DNA from 3 places in the Rhodoglobus sp. G.S.23 genome. Region 2 is predicted to be linked to each of the others. Evidence: predicted binding sites of a transcription regulator. Region 2 holds the regulator's gene; each other region holds the start of a gene.
The links. The regulator HrcA, encoded in region 2, represses chaperone genes, less so after heat shock. The targets are predictions, from matches to a motif close to TTNGCACTCGNNNNNNNCGAGTGCNAA.
Positions count from the first base shown of each region.

Region 1: groES (co-chaperone GroES) is a predicted target of HrcA. The motif match lies at 2,880-2,906, and genes of this name have one in related genera.
Region 3: AC1ENN_RS09985 (Hsp20/alpha crystallin family protein) is a predicted target of HrcA. The motif match lies at 3,346-3,372, and genes of this name have one in related genera.

Region 1 is NZ_CM155237.1:2,390,654-2,396,558, forward strand. It holds gene AC1ENN_RS11655 (ABC transporter substrate-binding protein) at 99-1,385, opposite strand; gene rarD (EamA family transporter RarD) at 1,443-2,387, opposite strand; gene groES (co-chaperone GroES) at 2,511-2,807, opposite strand; gene AC1ENN_RS11670 (class I SAM-dependent methyltransferase) at 2,931-4,118, shown strand; gene AC1ENN_RS11675 (DUF4190 domain-containing protein) at 4,133-5,059, opposite strand; gene AC1ENN_RS11680 (DUF4190 domain-containing protein) at 5,161-5,445, opposite strand; gene tsaD (tRNA (adenosine(37)-N6)-threonylcarbamoyltransferase complex transferase subunit TsaD) at 5,546-5,905, opposite strand, start outside.
Region 2 is NZ_CM155237.1:1,725,344-1,731,248, reverse strand. It holds gene hemW (radical SAM family heme chaperone HemW) at 1-265, shown strand, start outside; gene AC1ENN_RS08305 (DUF4870 domain-containing protein) at 281-655, opposite strand; gene AC1ENN_RS08300 (DUF4870 domain-containing protein) at 745-1,143, opposite strand; gene hrcA (heat-inducible transcriptional repressor HrcA) at 1,356-2,378, shown strand; gene dnaJ (molecular chaperone DnaJ) at 2,402-3,502, shown strand; gene AC1ENN_RS08285 (16S rRNA (uracil(1498)-N(3))-methyltransferase) at 3,512-4,243, shown strand; gene AC1ENN_RS08280 (histidine triad nucleotide-binding protein) at 4,261-4,611, shown strand; gene AC1ENN_RS08275 (PhoH family protein) at 4,607-5,665, shown strand; gene ybeY (rRNA maturation RNase YbeY) at 5,667-5,905, shown strand, end outside.
Region 3 is NZ_CM155237.1:2,046,700-2,052,604, reverse strand. It holds gene AC1ENN_RS10000 (ATP-dependent DNA helicase RecG) at 1-1,151, shown strand, start outside; gene coaD (pantetheine-phosphate adenylyltransferase) at 1,233-1,721, shown strand; gene fgd (glucose-6-phosphate dehydrogenase (coenzyme-F420)) at 1,740-2,756, shown strand; gene AC1ENN_RS09985 (Hsp20/alpha crystallin family protein) at 2,856-3,296, opposite strand; gene AC1ENN_RS09980 (hypothetical protein) at 3,449-3,727, opposite strand; gene AC1ENN_RS09975 (hypothetical protein) at 3,741-4,034, shown strand; gene AC1ENN_RS09970 (TIGR03557 family F420-dependent LLM class oxidoreductase) at 4,364-5,377, shown strand; gene cofE (coenzyme F420-0:L-glutamate ligase) at 5,416-5,905, shown strand, end outside.

The DNA of each region.
Region 1 (5,905 bases), 670 kb from region 2:
AAAGCGGCATTGTTACGGTAGTGGGCAAATCGCGAAACACGAACTCAGCAAAGCCAATTCGCGGCCAAAAAGTGCCCCCAATCCGGGAGGCACTCGTTCTATCCGACGATCGATCCCGCCGTGAACACGAACTTATTTTCGCCGTTGTAGGTGTACTTTCCCCAGTATCCGGGCTCAATGTTTCCGTCTGGCGTGAAGTTGACTGTTCCCGAGACACCGTCATAGTCGATGTCATTTGTTGTTTTCAGGACCTCTAAACACTCAGCGAAACTCAGGCACTTCACTCCGCCCTTTGAGACGTCATAGAGGGAACCAGCAACCTGCTCCCCCGCGTCATCCTGGGCAACGATCGCCGCGAGAGCAGCCAACATGGTGGCGTCATAGGACTCCATTGCATAGCGGTAGCTCGTGAGTTTCGAATTGGTTGCCTTAAACGTCGCGATTAACGTCTTCGATGGCTGCGCACCCTCAATGACCCCCCGCACCCCTTTCAGCGTGCCGTTCGTGAACGATTGCGAATAGTCACCAGTGTTCAGTGACGTAAGCCAAAGCTTCAAACCCTTATACCCAGCGGCCACAAGTTTTGCGATAGCAGCCTTGGTTGCCTTGACGGCGTCATACGTCGACCCGACAACAACAAAATCGGGCTTCGCTTTCTTAAGGTTGGCAACGATCGAATCAAAGTTGGTGGTTGAGCTGGTAAAAACTTCGTCGGCTACGAGTTCATTGCCGTACTCGGCGAGGGCAGTGACGAACGTGTCATGAAGCGCAATACCCTCGTCATCCGCGACATAAACAAATGCGATGCGCTGAGTTGTTTCGCCACCCGCAAGGGCTTCTGCGAGCGCATAACCCTGCTGGTCGTAGGCCGGTATGGTGCGGAAGAAGTAGCCATCGTCGAAAACATCGCCCAGGGTCGAGAAGGTGGCAGCAGGAGAAATTACCGGAATCTTGGCTTCGATTGCGAGAGGGATAGCCCTTTGCGCGAGAGCCGACGACGACGGCCCGATGACCACATCAACCTTCTTAGACACCAGCGTCTTAAACGATGACTCGAGCTTTGTGGTCTTTGCCTCACCCGAGTCTGCACTCACAATCTCAACGGGGGCACCGTTTACTCCGCCAGCCGCATTGATCTCCTTGACTGCAGCAGCCACCCCCGCCGCTTGCGCAGCAGCGAGAAAGGAGAATGTTCCACTCGTCGGAAAGATGGTGCCCACTCGCAGCACGCCATCACCCGCAGGAGTTACAACCGGGGTCGGAGTAGGTGACGCTGCTGCCGAAACCACCGGAGTGGGCGTCGGTGCGGGTGAACTGCACGCTGCAAGAGCGACGGCAACGGATGCCGCAACGATTAGACGTCGACTTGCACGAAACCTCGTCATTGACTTACCTCTCTCGGCACCGCAACCTTCGGGCGATCACGCACCTTCACAGGAATACTACGGTGCGCCAGGAGCTTCGGCTGGCGAACCAAGCCGAGTACGAGACGAGTGACGGAAGAGATCGAAGGTGAGGATAGCCAACGCCACCCACACAATGGCAAATCCTAACCAGCGTTCCGGCGGCATAGCCTCATGGAAGATGAAGACGCCAACCACAAGCTGCAGTATTGGTGCCAAGTACTGGGCGAGGCCCATGTAGGTGAGCGGCAGACGGCGGGCGGCGGCAGCAAAAAGGATCAAGGGGATCGCGGTGATGGCGCCAAGACACAGCGTCAAAACCGTGTGGCTAGTGCTAACGGAGCCAAGCGAAAGAGTGCCATTGGCGCCCAATACAAACAGAACTATTATGGCGATTGGCGTCAAGAATGCTGTTTCGACTGCTAGTCCACCCAGCGCATCCGCCTTCGGTCCAACGCTCTTCTTTACGAGTCCATAGAGACCGAAGCTGAAGGCCAGAGCCAAAGCGATCCAGGGGAATTTTCCGTAACCGATCGCCAGCACAAGAACAGCGAGCGCACTGATGCCAATCGCGACCCACTGTAGAGGGCGGAGTCGTTCTCGAAGAATGATGACGCCAAGCAATACGGTCACGATGGGGTTCGTGAAGTAGCCAAGCGATGCTTCAACGATGTGGCCGTTGAGGCTTGCATAAACGTAGACAAGCCAGTTCACGACAACGAAAGCGCCGCCCAAACCCAGAGTCCAGAAAGTTCGACGATCGCGCACAATCACCATCACCCGCGCATAGCCACGCGTGACGAGCAAAAGTGCAGCACAGAAAACGAGTGAGAGAACAATCCGCCAGGCCACAATCTCGATGGCGCCTGAGTCCTTGAGGAAGAAAAACGCGATGGGCATCGCGCCCCACAGGATGTAGGCGGATACCGCAAAACCGAGGCCGCTCGGTGATACGCGGTCAGTAGCGTGAGAAGTCGGGGGCACCGTTAAAGTCTAGGGCTGCGCCGGCTGCACCACTGACATCCGCCCAACACAAAAGCCCAAGGCAATTGCCTTGGGCTTGAGTGATGCCGAACAGCGAAGTTCGGCGATGATTTGCGCTTCGCCTTAGCGAACGACCACAGCAAGAACGTCGCGAGCCGACAGCACGAGCAGGTCGTCTCCGCCGTACTTCACTTCGGTCCCGCCGTACTTGGAGTAAATAACCTTGTCGCCTACGGCGATGTCAAGCGGCACGCGGTTTCCGTTGTCGTCGATACGACCGGGACCTACGGCGACTACTTCACCCTCTTGGGGCTTCTCTTTCGCAGTGTCAGGAATGACGAGCCCAGACGCGGTGGTCTGTTCTGCATCGACCTGCTTGATAACAATGCGATCTTCGAGCGGCTTAATGGACACCGACACGTGTGACCTCTTTCTCAAGTTCTTGGGTTGGCACACTCCCTGTGGGAGTGCCAGATCAACTATACGGCTTGGTTGGCACTCGATCAACGTGAGTGCCAATACAGATGCGGATACGGTTAGAGAATGAATCAGAGCGAATTGCGCGAGCTACTTTCAGCCGAAGGCCTCCGCCTGCTCGACTCACTTCCCGCTTGGCAATCGAGCGACGAGATTGTACGCACTGTCGGCGAACTGCGAAAAGCTGGCCACAGCGCCGGCCTCGTCGCCGCCGTGCTCAGCCAGTCCAAATTGCGGGCAAAAGCGGCGAACAAGTTCGGCCCATTTGCCGAACGGATGCTCTTTACCGAAGCCGGCCTCGAACAAGCAACTCGACTTCCTGTTGCGGCGCTCCACGCCGGCCGCTTCAGTAACGCCAATGTGAAGTGGGTCGCCGATCTCGGCTGCGGAATCGGCGCAGACGCCCTCGCGCTCGCAGGCCTCGGCCTCACCGTCACGGCTGTCGAGTTGGACGAAACCACCGCAGCGCTCGCGAGCTTCAATCTAGCTCCCTGGAGCAACGCTCACGTCGTTCACGGCGATGCAGAATCGGCAGATCTCTCAGGGATCGACGGCATCTACCTCGACCCAGCGCGGCGGGATGCTCGCGTTCGCCTGACCAATCCGGCGGACTGGACACCATCACTCGATTTCGCTTTCAGTCTTGCCGAGCGCTATCCCACCGGAATCAAGCTCGGCCCCGGCATCGATCGCGATCTCATTCCCGAAAATGCTGAAGCCCAGTGGATCTCAGTCGGCCGTGAAGTCGTAGAGCTCGGGCTGTGGTTCGGTGCAGTCGCTCGCGACGGCATCCGTCGCTCCGCACTGGTCATCGGTGAACACGGCACCGCCGAAATGACGGCAGCCTCCGACAGCGCAGATGAAGCCACGGGAGAATTAGGGCAGTTTCTTTATGAACCAGATGGGGCAGTCATCCGGGCGAGGCTTATCGGAGATCTCACCAGACAGCTGAACGGACGGATGCTCGACACGTCGATTGCGTACTTCAGTGCAGACGCAGCAGTGGCCTCGCCATTCGCAACCTGTTTCGAGATTGTCGCTGACTTCGCACTCGATAAGCGCTCCCTCAAGAAGGAACTCGCTTCCCGCAAGATTGGCACTCTAGAAATCAAAAAGCGCGGGGTCGATATCGACCCCGCGACTTTCCGAACATCGCTCTCACTGAAGGGTGAGCACAGTGCAACGCTGATTCTTACTCGCGTGGCAGGCAAGCGTCGGGCGCTACTAGCTCGCCGCGTTGTTTCGCCTGCGTAGCGGGCTGGTGGCTGCTAGAAATCGCGGCGGAAGCTGGGACCCATCTGGCTGATGCCTGCAGTAAATAGCAGGAATGCGCCAATAATAATGATTCCGGTGATCAAGCCGATCGCGACGCTAATGTATCCGGTGATCAAGCCCGTGAGCCAGAAAGGACGCGACTGAGGTTGCTTCTTCTGCGCCATGTGGCCCATGACTACCGCTGCAACGCCCGGCAAGAAACCAAAAGCGACGAACGACAGCAGGATGCCCGAGATTCCGGTAACCATCGAGGCGATGGAGAGCCCCTGTGGGGGACCGGCCGGAACCGGGGTGAATGGTGCCTGACCCGGAGTAGCTGCACTCTCGTAGCCGGGGATCGGGGTACCGCTTGGCGCGGAGTACGGATCGTTCGACGTCGCGGGAGTGTCGTTGGGCGTGACGGGAGGCACCGGCGGGGTCGAGGGAGCTGACGTCGCCGATGCCGGAGTGGCCGCAGCAGCACTTGTCGCCGACACTGCGGACTTTGCCGGTGCCGGTGCCGCTGCTGACTTCGGTGCTGCGCTGGTAGCGGCGACTGGCGCTGGAACGGCAGCCTTCTCCGTTGCGGGTTCCGCAGCATCCATCTTCGCTGTAGGGGTGGCCTTTGCCGCAGTGCCCTTAGCCGCGGCGGTCTTGGTGGTGGAAGTCTTGGCAGGGGAAGTCTTGGTGGTGGAAGCCTTGGCAGGGGAAGTCTTGGTGGTGGAAGCCTTGGCAACTGAAGCCTTGGCAACTGAAGTCTTAGTGGGGGAAGCCTTCGCTGCAGGTGTGGACTTCGCTGCGGCCGGCGAGGCGGTCGTCTTCTTCGTTGCCGCAGGCTTCTTGGCTGACGGAGTCGCCTTTGCCTTGGGCGCGCTTGATGCCGCAGGAATAGCGGGAGTGGGGATCGACGGCGTCGAGCCGTCTGAGTTGTTAGTAGCCATTCGGCCACTTTAGCAAGCGAACATCAACATTTTCCCGTTAACAATTCGCGTTAACGCCGAAGGGCCCGCACACCTGTGCAGGCCCTTCGAACAGGAAAAATCTAGTACGAGGTTACGGCTCCGCCGAGTGCCAACGATCCGATGATGATCGCGCCAAAAATAATGGCTCCCAGTAGACCGAGGTAGCCCAGGACAAGTCCGATGATGGCGAGCACGTTGCCCTGTTCGCCAGTCTTTTTGATCTGGCTTAGTGCGATGTGACCAGTGATGATGCCGATGAGGCTAAGCCACAGAATCGAGGTCACGAGGGACACGATGGAGAGTACGTTCCACTTGGCAACCGGCGCGCCTGTTGGCGTCGAGGCGTAAGGCGTGGGTTCTGACATGACGGAATGCTCCTTAGTAGATGAAACCGAAAGCGGCGCGACCATATTGTCAGCCTGAAAGAACGCTGTCAATGTGTCTGGGTTCGAGCCTAGCGCGAAACTACGCCTGAATTTGGGTGACAGGAAGAGTCGAGTCCGCACTGAAGCTCAGCGTCGACGGTTGTTTACCTGCCATTACCAATTGGGCACCTAACGCTGCGATCATCGCGCCGTTGTCGGTGCACAACGACAGCGGCGGAATCCTGAGTTGGATGTTGGCAGCGTCGCACCGCTCCTGAGCGAGTTCCCGCACCCGGGCATTCGCAACAACCCCGCCACCGAGAAGCAGGCGAGGCACCCCTCGATCAACGCACGCCGCGACTGCCTTGGTCAGCAGGACGTCAACGACTGCCTCTCGAAAGCTAGCGGCAACATCCGCGATCGAGAATTCTGTTCCCGCATCTTGCTCGCGCTCCACCCA
Region 2 (5,905 bases):
CGCTGGTCGCTCTCCGGGGGCAGGTCGAGAGACGCTCGCTGACTCCAGTAAGTATTTGGAACACGTCTTGTTGCGCACCCGGGTGCGCAATGGGCTTCAGATTGACACGCTCGATGCCGAAGGTCGTACCGCGGTCGCTGGGCTGATTGCCGAAGAGCTCGTCGAAGCACGAGCCGCGCTGAGCGGAACGATTGAGCTCACACTAAAGGGGCGCCTGCTCGCGGATGCCGTAGTACGACGACTGCTCGCTGACGCCCCTATTTAGAGCGATGGGTCTGAGTTACTTAATGAACTCGAACGTGAGTGGGTAGCTGTAGGCCTGCCCTTTGTTCGCGGCGATTGCAGCGATGATGCTGAAGATGACGATCAGAACGGCGGCCGCGACAATAATGAGGAAGCCGATTCCGACGATGGTGAGAATCCCGCCAAGGAACATCGCGATATACATCGTGATTTGAAAGTTGAGTGCAGTGCGAGCGTGGGCGCGCACGAACGGTCCGCGGTCCTTGAAGACGAGGTAGCCAACGAGCGCTGAAATGAATCCCAAGAAGATTCCACCGATGTGAATCAGTGTCGACCAGAGCTTCTCATCGCTTGGACTCATCGGTTGGATCGGTGCGTACGGAGAGCTGGTGGGAGGTGTGGAATCTGACATGACTCCATTAAACCCTGCATTGGGCAAAAGAATAGCCCCGAGAGCCGAAGCTCCCGGGGCCGAGTCTTTTTCAGCGGGTAACTACCGCGTTACTTGATGAGACGAAGAGCGAAGGGGTAACGGTAGTGATTGCCATCCTTCGCCTTGGTGAAGCCGACGATCGAGAAGATGATCGCTACAACGACCAGAGCAAACCAGAGCAAGCCCTGGATTGGCGCGAAGAGACCGAAAGTGACTGCGGAGAGGATCGAACCGAGGATCGCGACGGCGATCTGCGCAATGGTCAGCGTGATCTGGAAGTTCAGCGCTTCCTTTGCTTCCACATTGGTGAAAGCACCGCGGTCTTTGAAGACCAGCCAGATGATGAGCGATGGCAGGAAGCTGAGGATTCCGCCCAAGTGAGCGAATGACGCCCACTGGTTGTCCTCAGCCGTGGTCAGTTGAGCGGCAGGCTGCGGTGCGGCGGGCTGCGGATTTGCGTCAGTCATGAGTTCGTGCCTTTCAGGTGAACAAGGGAACTTCCCGGGTTTCATCAAAGTGCTCGGTGTGCCACCTGAGCATTTCCCCGAAGGGGTAGCGCTCAAGTACAGAGACACGCTAGCGCTAATGAGTTGCGCGGTGCAACGGTTGTGTCACGGAGTGTCGAGTAAGATTGGCAGTCGAACGGATTGAGTGCCAATCAAGAGAGGTGGGTGGTGGCATGGTTTCCGCCCGCGGACTTGACGTGCTTCGAGTCATCGTGCAGGACTACGTTGCTACGCGCGAGCCTGTCGGATCCAAATCGATAGTCGAGCGTCATTCCTTTGGGGTGTCTGCTGCAACGATTCGCAACGACATGGTTTTGCTCGAAGACGAAGAGCTGATTACCGCTCCTCACACCTCGTCTGGCCGGGTGCCAACAGATAAGGGCTATCGAGTATTCGTCGACCAGCTTGCAGATCTGAGGCCGCTCACTAGCGCCCAGCGTCAAGCAATTGAGTCGTTCCTGGGGCAAGCAGACGATTTGGATGATGTTCTTGCGCGCACTGTCCGCATGCTGTCCCAGCTAACGAACAGTGTCGCGCTTGTGCAGTATCCGTCTCTTGCTACGGCTCGGGTGCGCCACGTTGAGCTGGTCCCCATTAATTCTTCGCGAATTATGACGGTGTTCATCACCGACTCCGGGCTCGTCGAGCAGCGGCTCATCGATGTTTCCGAACCTCTAGACGAGGTGTTTCTGGGGGAGATGCGCGCAAAGCTGAATTCGGCGCTCCACGATCAGTCGCTTCCTCAGGCGGCGGAGCGGCTCGCGAACTTCGCGGATATTTTTCCTGTGGAACGTCAGGCACTCGTCAGCCAGGTGGCATCCAGCTTGATCGAACAGGTATTGGCTAATCGCCATGACAAACTTGTTCTCGCGGGCACAGCAAATCTTGCGCGAACCGAGCAAGACTTCTCGGGAAGTATTTTTCCTGTTCTTGAGGCAATAGAAGAGCAAGTGACGTTGTTACGGCTCTTTGGAGAAATGCAAGTAACAAGTGGGTCCGTTTCCACGCGGATCGGACGCGAGAACGCAGAATTTGGGTTGGAAGAGACTTCGGTCGTCACGGGTGGGTACTCCTCGTCTGGCGGCGGCATTGCACGCCTCGGTGTGCTTGGTCCAACCCGCATGGATTATTCGAACAACATGGCAGCGGTTCGCGCGGTAGCGCGCTACCTGTCGCGACTTTTGGAAGAAAACTGAGCTCGTAAGGAGCAATCGGAACTTTGGCAGATCACTACGAAGCACTGGGCGTTGCCCGCGAGGCCACGCCAGAAGAAATCAAGAAGGCGTACCGCAAACTCGCTCGCGAGTTGCACCCCGACGTCAACCCGAGCGCAGATGCATCAGAGCGGTTCAAGTCCGTCACGCATGCCTATGACGTGCTCAGCGATCCGCAGCAACGTCAGCAGTACGACATGGGTGGAAGCGGCGGATTCGGCGGCGGTGCGAACTTCGGATTCGGCGACATCTTCGAGACCTTCTTTGGTGGCGGTGGTGGCGGACAATCCGTTGGACCACGCTCGCGACGGGAGCGGGGACAAGATGCGCTCTTGCGGGTTGAAGTCAGCCTGAAAGACACCATCTTCGGTGTCTCACGGGACATCGAGGTCAACACAGCTGTGCTCTGTGAAACGTGTGAGGGAAACTGCTCAGCTCCCGGCTCATCTCCAGTGCGCTGCGATATTTGTCAGGGTAGCGGCCAGATCCAGCGCCAAGTGCGCAGCCTTTTGGGCAACGTCATGACGTCGAGTCCCTGCGGCACATGCCGCGGATACGGCAACATCATCGTGAACCCGTGTGCCACGTGTGCCGGCCAAGGTCGCGTGCGCGCACAGCGCACCATTTCGGTTGACATTCCGGCCGGAGTCGAAACCGGTTTGCGGTTGCAAATGCCCGGTCAGGGTGAAGTCGGCCCGGCAGGCGGCCCGAATGGAGACCTCTTCTTGGAGATGAAAGTCCGTCATCACGACGTCTTCAGTCGCTCAGATGACGATCTTCTCGCAACCGTCGAGGTGCAGATGCTCGACGCGATCTTGGGAACCACCGTCACGCTCGATGGTCTCGATGACAAGGTCGAAGTTCACATCAAGCCTGGCACTCAGAGCGGTGAAGTTCTCACGGTCAAGGAACGAGGAATCACGAGCCTTCGCGGAGGCGGTCGAGGTGACTTGCGCTTGGGCATCCAAGTGGTCACACCTACCAAGTTGAGTGGTGCCGAGCAGACCTTGATCAAACAACTTGCTGCCATTCGCAAGAGCAAAGAACCACATTTTGCTGAATTCCAGCAGGGCCTGTTTGCGAAGCTTCGCGATCGGTTCCTGTAGGCGACGACCGTGGCGCACCTGTACATTGATGAAGAGCTCGACGACGCGCAGGTCGGCGATACGGTTTCGCTGACGAAAGCGGAAGCCCGCCATGCGGTGACAGTCTCACGCCTCAAGGTTGGCGAGACGATTGCGATTAGCAATGGTGCTGGGCTCACAGTTTCGGGGCCCATCACGACTGCCGAACACACAGAACTCAGCATCGAAGTAGCCGAGACGCACCGCACGCCACGCAGCACCCCTGCGGTGTTTCTCGCTCAAGCATTGGCCAAAGCCGACCGTGATGAGCTTGCGGTTCAAGTAGCGACCGAACTCGGCATTGACGGTGTGATTCCGTGGACGGCAGCACGAAGTATTTCGCGCTGGCACGGCGCAAAGGTCGCGAAAGGACGCGATCGGTGGGCGGCAATTGTGCGTGAAGCGAGCAAACAGTCGCTGCGCACGTGGTTACCTGACGTTCTCGATCTGGTCACAACGAAACAACTGGCTGATTTTGCGTCAAGCACGCGGATGCTCGTCCTCGAGCCGACCGCGACCGAAACTCTCGCTGACCTCGTCGTGGACGATCGCGACGTCGTGCTTGTCGTTGGGCCAGAGGGCGGGGTCGCTGACCACGAGTTGGAGCTGCTCACCGCGGCCGGAGCATCCACTGTTCGACTGGGCAGTGAAGTCTTGCGCACGTCCACCGCTGGCCCTGCTGCCCTCGCTGTGCTGAACGTCAAACTTGGCCGCTGGGCCTAGAGGTTTAGGCTAGAGGTATGTCTGATTCACCTTCGATCTTTACGAAGATCATCGCTCGCGAGATTCCCGCGGATATTGTCTTCGAGTCAGATTCCGTGATTGCGTTTCGCGACATCGCCCCGCAAGCACCCGTTCATTTGCTCGTTGTTCCCAAAACCGAGCAATTCGCTAACGTCTCCCAGTTGGCGGCCGGCGATCCGGCCTTGCTCGCCGAGTTGGTCGCAGTAGCCAGGCAACTCGCAGACGAGCACACCAATAGCGAGTACCGATTGATTTTCAATACCGGCGAAAGTGCCGGTCAAACAGTGTTCCACGTTCACGCTCACGTGCTCGGTGGACACCTCGAGGAAGGCACCCTTGGTCATTAGTGACTCTGAGTCCGCACGTACCGAAACGACGCCTCCGGAGGACCGCGAGAGCGTGGCAATCGAAGTAGACGGCGTTGCTATGGTGCAGTTGCTTGGTCCCCAAGACCGACTGCTCCGGGTCGTGGAAAGTAAATTTCCCGATGTAGAAATGCATGTCCGTGGAAACGAGATCACCCTGACCGGGGATCCGGTTCCCCTTGCTGCTGCCGAAGAACTCGTTGACGAACTCATCGCAATGGTTCGCAATGGTCATGATCTTGGCACTCAAGAAGTTGATGCATCAGCGAGCATCCTGCGTCAGAGTCAGGGCAGCCCCAACGCCCTCCTTGGCCAAACAATTCTTACCGCCAGGGGCAAAGCTATTCGCCCTAAAACGCTGGGGCAGTCGCAGTATGTCGAAGCGATGGACAACAACACCATCGTGTTTGGTATCGGCCCAGCCGGAACCGGCAAGACGTACCTAGCAATGGCGAAGGCCGTTCAGGCGTTGCAGCGCAAAGAAGTTGATCGCATTATTTTGAGCCGCCCAGCCATCGAGGCGGGGGAGAGGCTCGGCTTCCTGCCCGGTTCGCTGACCGACAAGATTGACCCTTATCTGCGTCCGCTCTATGACGCGCTCAACGACATGATGGATCCAGAACTGGTTCCTAAGTTGCTAGCGGCAGGCACAGTCGAGGTCGCGCCGCTCGCCTACATGCGAGGTCGCACCCTCAACAACGCGTTTGTTGTGCTCGACGAGGCCCAGAACACCACTCCAGAGCAAATGAAGATGTTCCTCACCCGATTGGGATTCGACTCGAAGATGGTCATCACCGGTGACATCACTCAGGTCGACCTACCGGAAGGAGCGAGCGGGCTCAAGCTCGTCTCGAATGTTCTGCAAGATATTGACGACATCCACTTTGCTGAACTCACGAGTGCAGATGTTGTTCGTCACACCCTCGTTGGCAAGATTGTTGATGCCTACACGACCTACGATGCTGAGAAGCAGCTCGACGACTACAACCGCAAGAGCCGACCGCGAGCTCGCAGCCGCAATCACGAGGGACGATAGCGTGTCAATTGAAATCAACAACGAGTCGACCATTGTCGTAGATGAGCATGCCTTTCAGCGCCTCTGCACTTTTGCTCTCGACCAGCTTCATGTTCACCCGGATGCCGAACTCGGCATCGTCTTTGTCGACGAAGCAGCAATGGAGCAGCTTCATGTGCAGTGGATGGACGAGCCGGGTCCCACCGACGTGTTGAGCTTTCCGATGGACGAGCTTCGCCCGGGAACAGAAGAGCGCCAAAC
Region 3 (5,905 bases), 320 kb from region 2:
CCGATCTTGCGGCAGAATTGCGCCCGACTCTCATCACAGGCCAGCTCTCCACGGCCGAGCGCAAGAAGGCGCTTCTCGCGAGCGTGTCTGGCGCCTCACGCATTGTGATCGGCACCCACGCACTCTTGGGCGATGCGGTGAGCTTCGTTGACCTCGGCCTAGTTGTCGTAGACGAGCAGCACAGATTTGGTGTTGATCAGCGTGAAGCACTGCGACTGAAGGGGGCCAAGCCACCACACGTTCTCGTTCTTACGGCGACACCCATCCCTCGCACGGTCGCGATGACAGTCTTTGGTGACCTCGATATTTCGTCGATCGCCGAATTGCCCGCTGGTCGCCAACCCATCAGCAGTCATGTGGTTCCGCTGGCCGAAAAACCCGGTTGGGTGTCTCGTGTGTGGCAGCGTTTAGCCGAGGAACTCGCTATTGGCAGGCAAGGTTTCGTCGTGTGCCCCGCTATCGATGCCAAGACGCAAGAGCCCGGCAGTGACCCTGCGCCGGCAGCGGCTGATGATCCGGATGCCGGACCGCCGCGACCTATCGCCAACGTTACTGAGGTGTTGGCTTCGCTACGCAGCAACGAGGTGCTCGCAGGTAAGCGCATCGAGGCACTCCATGGCAAGTTGTCGAGCGACGAAAAAGATGACCTTATGCGGGCGTTCGCTGCCGGTGATGTCGATGTTCTTGTCGCAACGACAGTGATCGAGGTTGGCGTTGACGTGCCAAACGCTTCTGTGATGGTCGTGCTTGACGCTGATCGCTTCGGGGTATCCCAGTTGCACCAGTTGCGCGGCCGTGTTGGCCGAGGTGGCGTGCCGGGCCTGTGCCTGTTTGTGACTGCAGCGGAGGTGGAGTCGCTTGCCCGCGAACGTGTTGAGGCTGTGGCATCCACTCTTGATGGTTTCGAGTTGGCGAACAAAGACCTTGAGCTTCGTCGTGAAGGTGATGTGCTCGGCGGTGTGCAATCGGGTGGGCGTTCGAGTTTGAAGCTGTTGCGGGTGGCCAATGACGGGCAACTCATTACGGAAGCGCGGGAGGCTGCGCAGGCGGTCTTGGCTGACGATCCGTCTCTGGCCGAGCATCCGGCGCTCGCCGAAGCACTCACGCGTCGCCTTGATGAGAGCGCAGAAGCCTTCCTCGGCAAGAACTAAGTCCCTGTGACCTTGCTGGCGAGTTTCCTCGCACAGCGAACTCCCACGCGGTGAGCAGCACTCAGCCACTATCGTTGAGGCATGAGTCGGATCGCTGTCGTTCCTGGGTCCTTTGACCCTGTCACCCTGGGCCACCTGGATGTGATTGAGCGGGCAGCAAGAACCTTTGACGAGGTGCACGTTGTTGTCGTGCACAACCCGGGCAAGACGGCGCTTCTGCCGATCGCACAGCGGGTTTCGCTCATTGAGCAGGCGGTGGCGGATGCACGGCTTGCCGGCAACATTCGGGTCACGAGTTGGAGCATGGGTTTGCTCGTCGACTACTGCACCGAGGTTGGGGCGAGTGTCATTGTTAAGGGCATCCGTTCTCAAGTGGATGTCGCGTACGAAACCCCGATGGCGATCGTGAACCGCGATCTTGCTGCTGTCGAAACAATTTTCATGCTGCCAAACCCTGAACACGCTTATGTTTCGAGCTCGCTTGTGCGGCAGGTTGCCGCTCTGGGCGGCGATGTTGCGCCGTACGTTCCGCGGTCAGTTTCTGATTTTTTGCAGGCGCCTCGCGAGTAGTACGGGCACAATGGGTCTATGACTCTTACTCTCGGATACAAAGCCTCAGCTGAACAGTTTGCCCCACGTGAGCTCGTAGAGATTGCGGTCGCGGCCGAAGCCCATGGCATGGAGAGTGTTGCGGTAAGCGATCATTTCCAGCCCTGGCGTCATGAGGGTGGTCATGCACCGTTCTCACTGAGCTGGATGGCTGCTGTTGGAGAGCGCACGAGCACGATTCGGATTGGCACGAGCGTGATGACCCCCACTTTCCGTTACAACCCTGCCGTTCTGGCGCAGGCTTTTGCCACGATGGGTTGCCTTTATCCTGGGCGCATCATGTTGGGGGTTGGCACGGGTGAAGCGCTCAACGAGGTCGCTACCGGATTCCGTGGTGCTGGCGCGCAGGACTGGCCCGAGTTCAAGGAGCGGTTTGCGCGCTTGCGCGAATCAGTGCGCCTCATGCGTGCACTCTGGACCGAGGATCGGGTGTCGTTCGAGGGAGAGTACTACTCCACTCACGAAGCCAGCATTTATGACCGCCCCGACCAGCCCATCCCGATTTACATTGCTGCGGGCGGCCCGATGGTTGCCCGCTACGCCGGTCGTGCCGGTGATGGTTTCATTTGCACCTCTGGCAAGGGCATGGAGCTCTACAACGACGCGCTCATTCCTGGCGTCAAGGAGGGTGCGGCTAAGGCTGACCGCAAGTTCGAGGACATCGACCGGATGATCGAAATCAAGCTCTCCTACGACACCGACGCCGAGCTCGCCCTCGAAAATACACGTTTCTGGGCCCCGCTTGCGCTCTCGAAGGAGCAGAAGCACGACATCACTGATCCGATCGAGATGGAGAAGGCTGCTGACGCGCTGCCGATCGAACAAATCGCTTCGCGGTGGATCGTGGGCAACGACCCAGACAAGATTGTTGAAGAGATTCGCCAGTATGTGGATGCCGGACTCAATCACCTCGTGTTCCACGCGCCCGGGGGCGACCAGCGTCGTTTCCTCGAGCTCTTCGAGCGCGACATCGCACCGCGATTGCGGGCGCTGTAGCGACTAGAGCGCGAAGTACTTAACGAACGATGGGCGGATGCGTGAAGCATCCGCCCATCGTTGGTGTGTGGCGTTGGCGCGTCGACAGCGGCGTGCTGACTAGCTTGTAACGGCGACTGTCTCGGACGATCGAGCCTGGTTCGCGGAGTTGGTGCTGACCTCAATCTTGCGAGGTTTTGCCTTCTCCGACACCGGGATGATGACGCTGAGTACGCCGTTGTCGTAGCTGGCGCTGATGTTTTCGCGGTCAATGCCGGCGCCAATGCTGAACTGGCGCAGGTAGGACCCGTAGCGACGCTCCTGCGATAGCCACTTGGCTCCTTCGCGCTCGCCGGCGGTGCGTTCGGCACGAATGGTAAGCAGCTGGCCATCGACGTCAACGTCGACGGAGCCGGGGTCTACGCCCGGAAGGTCGGCGGTGAGAACGTACTCGTCGGCCTGACGGTAAAGATCCACGGGCATGGGCTGGGTGCCGACGCGGGACTGGGCTGCAGCGGTGAGCCGGTCGAGTTCGGCAAAAGGATCAAATGACAGTGTCATGGGAAACCCCTTTCTCAAAGTTGAGTCACGGTGACTCAATAATCAGAAATTAGCACTCTCACCCCGAGAGTGCCAAGTCATTTCGCTCACAGTTCGCTGATAACGAAGCGACCGTCGCCGGAGCGATCCGGCGACGGTCGGGTGCGGCGCAATCATCGGATGATGAACCGCGGATAGTTCTGCTCAGCGCGAGTCCGGGCTAAAGCCAGGCGCTCGCGACGGAGTTGGTGTTCGGCCCGGAATTCAGCGGTTGCGATCAGTCGAGCCCGGTGAGGACGGCGGCTCCACGTGATGAGCGCAACGCCGAGATGCAGAGCAATTCGGTCGATGAGTCCCACGCGGTGCGCCGAAGTTGGGCGCGACTGGGCGTTGTTGCTGGGTTCGGGCGGATGGTTAGGGCGGTCCTTAGGGGCCGCCAGAGTTGTGTTCATGAGGTGATCTTTCGTGACAGAAGCTGATGCGGAAGGCGCGCAAAAGCGCGCCGGTTCGGGTGGCGACCCAACGTCATCCCTCGGCGATCGCGAGTTGCAGAAGAAGGAGAGATCATCGCGATGCGCTGGCGCTCCAGATGAGGTGGGCGCAGACTCGTCAGTCGAACGCAGTCTCGTGATGATCGAGTTGAGTCGTGTGCTCCGTGAGCGCCGCCACCGTCAGAACCGGTTGGCGGAGATCGCTAGCCGGTTAGGCGGAGAGGGTGCCGACGGAGCCGGCGATAGTCGGAATCATTCCGATAGTTGAAATAAACACGCGAGGCTCCTTTCGATTGTTGGCGTTTGCTCAGTGTAGAACTATCGCCAACTGAGAATCAAGACCCAATTTGGCGACGATCTATTGCCGGTGCTGCCGGTGCTGCCAGTGCTGGTCCATCAGGACGGGGTTGCCGTCTGGATCTTCGAGAACAATGCTGGCTGGGCCTTCGGTGGAATCATCCACACCGTTGATAATTGCCGCCGTTCTTCAGCATGAGCCAGCCCGGTGAACGGCCAAGTATCCGGTCAGCGGTTTGGGAATTCGCTGGTTCATCCGTTGTGACACGGCAGAGGCGCAGTCCGCGCGACAATAGACAGATGCCCGCCTCCGTTTCTGCGCCCCACATTGGCTATGCCGCAATGCTTGAGCGGTTTCATCCGCGCGACGTGTTGGCGTTTGCCCAGCACGCCGAATCACGCGGCTTTCGTGGGGTGATGGCCGCAGACCACTATCAGCCGTGGACGCCGCAACAGGGCCAAGCTTCCTTCGTGTGGAACGTGCTGAGCGCGCTTGGCCAAACCACGATAGGTGACTTAGGCACCGGAGTCACAGCGCCCACATTTCGTTGGCATCCCGCGATGGTCGCTCAGGCATCGGCCACTCTTGCCGCAATGAATCCGGGCCGGCACTGGCTGGGCCTTGGCAGTGGTGAGGCCATTAACGAACATGTGGTCGGCCAGTACTGGCCTGAAGCGCCCGAACGCATCAACCGCATGTTTGAAGCCGTCGAAATCATCAAGAAACTGTTCGCCTCGGGGCTGGCAGGCAAAGATGTGCGCCACGATGGTCAGTTCTACCGGCTGGAGTCGACTCGGCTCTGGACAATGCCCGAGACCGCACCCGAGATCTTGGTCGCCACCGCCGGTCCCGTCGCAGCCAAACGCGCAGGGAAAACGGTTGATGGGCTCATCACCGAGGCCGCGCCGCTCGAAAAGATTGACATGCTGCTCAAACGATTCGCTGAGGGTGCACGTGAAGCCGGCCGTGACACTGCACAGCAGAGCCGCGTCTTGAGACTGCATCTCAGTTGGGCGGACACTGACGAGCAGGCGATGAAGAACGCCATCACCGAGTGGCCTAATGGTGGTCTGCGATTCGCAAAGAACGACATCCGGTCACCATTCGAGCTTGAACAACTCGCCCGAATGGTTCGTCCTGAAGACTTTGAAGGCCGGATGCCCGTCAGCGCGGATCCTGACGTGCACCGTGCCTACATCCAGAGCTACCTAGACCTCGGCTTCGACCGCATTTACCTCCACAACGTTGGTCGAAATCAGCGGGAATTTCTTGATGTTTTCGGTCGTGATGTGCTTCCCGCATTGCGCAAATAGTGTCGCGGTTGCCAATGCCGCAGACTAGACACGTGAGAATGAGCGCCTGGGCCGTGCCCGGCATCCCCGAAATTATGTCCGGTGACGACCTCGTGCAGGTGATATCGGCGGCATTGATTGCCGACTCGAACGATTCGCCGGACGGTGGGCTTGAGGATGGCGACATTCTCACGGTCACCTCCAAGATTGTGAGCAAGGCCGAGGGTCGCGCAGTGAAGGCGGCTGATCGTGAGCAGGCAATCACCGACGAAACCGTTCGTGTAGTGGCGTCACGGGAGCACCCCAACGGTGTGACCCGCATCGTCGAGAATCGCCTCGGGCTGGTGATGGCTGCGGCCGGTGTCGATTCGAGCAATACGCCCGACGGCATCGTGTTATTGCTTCCGCTCGATCCCGATGCGACTGCTCGCCAATTGTGCTCGGCGCTTCGTGAACGCTTCGGTGTGCGGATTGGCATCATCATTACGGATACCGTTGGCCGTCCGTGGCGGCGAGGTCAAGCCGATATTGCGATTGGTGCTGCGGGCA